2 regions of the Leisingera sp. ANG49 genome follow, and region 1 is predicted to be linked to the other one. Evidence: riboswitches for the same ligand, from Rfam matches in the RefSeq annotation. Region 1 holds a riboswitch; the other holds the start of a gene.
What was found. Region 1 has a riboswitch for cobalamin ahead of AC58NV_RS08930 (DUF1636 family protein). Riboswitches for the same ligand answer to the same signal wherever they lie in the genome.
Positions count from the first base shown of each region.

Region 2: linked by a shared signal. The riboswitch ahead of AC58NV_RS21095 (TonB-dependent receptor plug domain-containing protein) and the one ahead of AC58NV_RS08930 (DUF1636 family protein) in region 1 are both predicted to bind cobalamin.

Region 1 covers NZ_JCATZN010000002.1:532,041-534,426, reverse strand. The annotation lists gene glpD (glycerol-3-phosphate dehydrogenase) at 1-326, shown strand, start outside; gene cobO (cob(I)yrinic acid a,c-diamide adenosyltransferase) at 435-1,070, opposite strand; cobalamin riboswitch at 1,122-1,328, shown strand; gene AC58NV_RS08930 (DUF1636 family protein) at 1,426-1,836, shown strand; gene cobW (cobalamin biosynthesis protein CobW) at 1,839-2,386, shown strand, end outside.
Region 2 covers NZ_JCATZN010000009.1:92,954-95,339, forward strand. The annotation lists gene AC58NV_RS21095 (TonB-dependent receptor plug domain-containing protein) at 1-866, opposite strand, end outside; cobalamin riboswitch at 1,026-1,234, opposite strand; cobalamin riboswitch at 1,513-1,727, shown strand; gene AC58NV_RS21100 (DUF4198 domain-containing protein) at 1,871-2,386, shown strand, end outside.

The DNA.
Region 1 (2,386 bases):
CGGTGGCGCATGTGGAAAAGCTGCAAAGTAAACTCGCAGCGGACTATCCGTTCCTTTCGCCCTACGGGACCCGCCGCCTGATCCGCGCCTATGGCACCGAGGCCTGGGAGCTTCTGGGCGAGGCCAAATCCGCGGCTGATATGGGGCAGGACTTCGGGGCGACGATCACCGCGCAGGAACTGGACTGGGCAATTGCCCGCGAATGGGTACGAACTGGAGACGACTACCTGTGGCGGCGCACCAAGCTGGGGCTGCGGCTGGATGAAGCCCAGCGCGCCGCGGTGAATGACTACATCCAAGGCAAAGCGGCGCAGTTGGCGGCATAACTCAAAGGGCGGTGCTCGGCCCGGCAGGGTGGAAGCGAAGCGCCCGCCCCGTGGGGGGGGACGGGCGCTGCCCGGCCTGGCGGCCGGGCGGGACATTCTGAAAGGGTCTTAAAACTCCACGCCCTTCTGTGCCTTCACGCCGGCGCGGAACGGGTGTTTGATCTGGCCCATCTCGCTCACCAGATCGGCGATCTCGATCAGCTCCTCCTTGGCGTTGCGGCCCGTCAGCACCACATGGGTCATCGGCGGCTTCTGCTCGACCAGGAATTCCAGCACCTCCTCCAGATCCAGATACTCATAGCGCAGCGCAATGTTGATCTCATCCAAGAGCACCATGGTATTGCGCTCATCCAAGATCATCTCCTTGGCCTTTTCCCAGCCCTTTTGCGCGGCGGCAATGTCGCGCGCCTTGTCCTGGGTTTCCCAGGTAAAGCCCTCGCCCATCGCATAGAATTGGCAGAGATCGCTGAAGTTCTCCTCGATCAGGGTGCGCTCGCCGGTCTGCCAGGCGCCCTTGATGAACTGCACCACGGCGGACGGCATCCCATGGGCAATGCAGCGCATGATCATGCCGAAGCCGGAGGAGGATTTGCCCTTGCCCGGCCCGGTGTGGACGATGATTAGGCCCTTCTCGCCTTCCTTGGTCTTCATCATCCGGTCGCGCGCGGCCTTCTTCTTGGCCATCTTGGAGGCGTGACGGGCGGCTTCTTCTTCTGAGATGCCGGTTTCAGACTTTTCGCTCATGGGGGCTCTCCAGCTGTTTGACCCCATGTCTTGACAAAGAAGCCCGCCATAGCGCAAGGGGGTTCCGCTGGTTCCTGTGAAAACAGGCGAAGAGGGAATGTGAAGGCCGTTCGAGGCCGAAGCACAGCCGCCCCCGCGACCGTGACCGGATGAGGCCGCCATGCCACTGGGGAAAACTCCCGGGAAGGCAGGATGGCCGGCAAGGCAAGCGCCTTGGCATCCGCAAGCCGGGAGACCTGCCAGCGAGAGAGAGATCAACGGGCAGACGGGGTGTTCTGCGACCGGGCGAGGGACTGGCACGACACAGTTCCTTTCTGGCCATCCCGCACGCCCTGCCGCGACAGGAGACGCGCTGATGGCTGACGAAATGGCAGGCAAAACTGCCAGCACCCAGGGACCGGTCACGCTGACCGTTTGCCTCACCTGCCGTCGCGAGGGCGCCGACCCCGAGGCCGCCCGCCCCGGCGCCATCCTTCACGCAGCCCTGGAAGAAGCCGGGATGCCCGAAGGCGTCCGCCTGCGCGGTGTCGAATGCCTGTCCTCCTGCAAGCGCGGCTGCGCTGTTGCCTTGGTCGGCGGCGCGGAGCGCTGGACCTATGTCTACGGCGACCTTGACCCGGACCAGCACGTTCCCGAGATCCTGGAAGGCGCCGCCGCCTATGCCGCCACCGCCGACGGCGTCGTGCCCTGGCGCGAGCGCCCGCAGACCTTCCGCAAGCAATCCATTGCCCGCATCCCGCCGGCCAAGTTCTTCTCCGAGGAGTAATCATGAGCGACCTCAACAAGATCCCCGTCACCGTCATCACCGGCTTCCTCGGTGCGGGCAAGACCACCCTGATCCGCCACCTGATGCAGAACCCGCAGGGCAAGCGCCTGGCGGTTGTGGTGAACGAATTCGGCACCGCCGGTGTGGACGGCGACATCCTGAAGTCCTGCGCCGATGAAAACTGCCCGGCGGAGAACATCATGGAACTGGCCAACGGCTGCATCTGCTGCACCGTAGCCGATGACTTCATCCCCACTATCGAGCAGCTGATGAACCTGCCGGAAAAACCCGATCACATCGTGATCGAAACCTCCGGCCTGGCGCTGCCCAAGCCGCTGCTCAAGGCCTTCGACTGGCCCGCGATACGCTCCCGCATCACCGTTGACGGCGTGATTGCGCTGGCCGATGCCGAGGCCGTTGCCAAGGGCCAGTTCGCCCCCGACCTGGACGCCGTGCAGGCCCAGCGCGAGGCGGACGACAGCATCGACCACGAAACCCCGCTCAGCGAAGTGTTCGAGGACCAGATCTCCTGTGCCGACATCGTGCTTCT
Region 2 (2,386 bases), on a different contig from region 1:
GACAGGCGGTGTTTCAGGCGGCCGCCCAATGTGTCCAGTTCAGCAAAGACCTGAGCCAGTTGCTCATCCCGGTCACTGAATTGCGTCGGATCATCAACGACATAGCTGGCCGCATCCGTTGCGGTGAAGGAGGTGCGGTCGCTGTCATAGCGTTCATCCGACGTGCGGAAGTTGAAGCCAAGTTTCAGCCGGTCGGTGACCAGGTAGTCGCCTTTCAATTGCAGTGTATTGCGGCGGATGCCGTCCTCTTCGCCGCCATCGCCCGAGGTGTCATAGCCGTCGTCATTGTCATGGGCGAAGCTGAAGGCGATGCCGCCGCGCTCGGTCCGCGACGAAACCCGTGCCGAGGCCCGGTAGCCGTCGGACCCCGCTTCCGCGCTGCCGCCGTAATCCGTGCCGATGCCGCCGGACTTGGTGATGATGTTGATCACACCGGCCGAAGCGTTGGAGCCGTAGAACACCGATTGCGGGCCGCGCAGGACTTCGATTCGCTCGATATTGGCCGTGTCCAGGCCGGACAGAATGTACTCGCTATCTCCGGCGGCGGCCTCAACGCCATCAATCAGGATCAGCGTGTGATTGGCTTCGCCGCCGCGAATGCGGACTTGGGTGAAGCTGTCGCCGGAGCCGCTCACCATCAGGCCGGGCACCGAACGCAGCGCGTCCTGGACGGTGGTGATGCCGCGATCTTCGATCTCCTCGCTGGTCAGGACCGAGACGGAGCGGCCGTACTTCTGGGCCTCGACCGGCGTAAAGCCGCCGGAGACGATGATCTCCCCCAGATCGGTGACCTCGTCATCCTGGGCGGTTGCGATTACAGGGGCGGCGGCCAGGGCCGCGGCCAGGGACAGGCTTGCCTTGCGCATATTCCATTCCTCCCGGCCCGCGCAGCAAGCACAGGCCAAGCGGCTGCCCATGCCGGGCAGCATGTTCAAAATTTTGGTCTTTGGAAGGCATTGCCCCCGCAGACGGTGAAAACTGCCACCACTACGGAAGTCCGTTGTCCTTGGCGCGCCCCGCACCCGGACAGGGTGATCATCCTGGCAGGTCTCCTGACTCGCGGGTCGAGGCTTTGCTGCGCCTTCCCGCCCCTTAGGGCAGTGGCATATCGCAGCATTGCTCTCCGCTCACAGTTGCGGGGGCAGTCACGGATTCGGCGCCTGTTGGCTACACCTCACCGTGTTCCCTTTTAACCGGGTGGTCTCCCAGCCGGACCAGAATGGCCGCGACTTAGGCAAACTGAACTTATTCTGTCAAGCGGGAGAATTCGCCACCTGTGTAGAAATGGTCCAGGGCTGGCATCCATACCGCCAAAGCCGCTTTGCCATGTTTTGTGTGATGACGATTGATAAAGCACTCAACAAGTTGCGAAAGGCAGCGGCCATTGCTTGGTCCTTTGATCGAAACATGCCCGTCTGTTGATCAGCGCAGCGCAGCCGCAGCCAAAATCTTCCACGCCAAACCCGCTGATGTCCTGAATACGATTCTCTTGACTCGGAAATTCCGTTTTGCCATTCAGCCAAGGTGACCGGTTCCGCGAGTGTTTCAATGCGCAGCGGAAGAAATAGGGAACACGGTGCGGCGTACCCAAAAGGGACCAAATCCGTGACTGCCCCCGCAACTGTGAGCGGTGAGTGACGCTGAGAACGCCACTGGGAACATCCCCGGGAAGGCCAGCCGAACCAGGACCCGCGAGTCAGGAGACCTGCCGGACGCGAGGACTGAAGCTCCGCTTGCGGGGGTTCTGCCCTTTTCCACCGGACGCCGGGGTGCGCGTCTGGCGCGTGTGCCGTTCAGGCGTTTCCGTGCCGCTACTCCCCGTTGTTCATTCCTGATTGCAGGTGTGCCTGCGTCGTCGAATGAGGACGAAATGAAACTGAACTATCTGGCCGCAGCCCTGGCCGTTTCCCTGCCGGCCGCCGCGTCGGCGCATTTCCAGCTGAACTACACCGAAAGCGCGCTGATCGAGAAGCCCGGTGACGTGCCGATGGGCCTGGTCTTCTGGCATCCGATGGCCAATGGCCACGCCATGGACATGGGCACGCCGGAAGAATTCTTCATGATCCACAAGGGCGAAAAAACCGACCTGTCGGACCGCCTGGAGCCCGCCACCTTCAAGGGCGCTGAGAACGAAGCTTCGGCCTACAAGGCGTCCGTACCGGTGAAACGCTCCGGCGACTATGTCGTGGTGACCGTGCCCTCGCCCTATTACGAGGAAAGCGAAGACATTTACATCCAGCAGATTTCCAAGGTCGTGCTGAACCGCAACACGCTGCCCACCGACTGGGACCAGCCGGTTGGCCTGGCCACCGAGATCCTGCCGCTGAACAAGCCCTACAACGTGATCGTCGGCTCCACCTTCTCCGGCCAGGTTCTGGCAGACGGC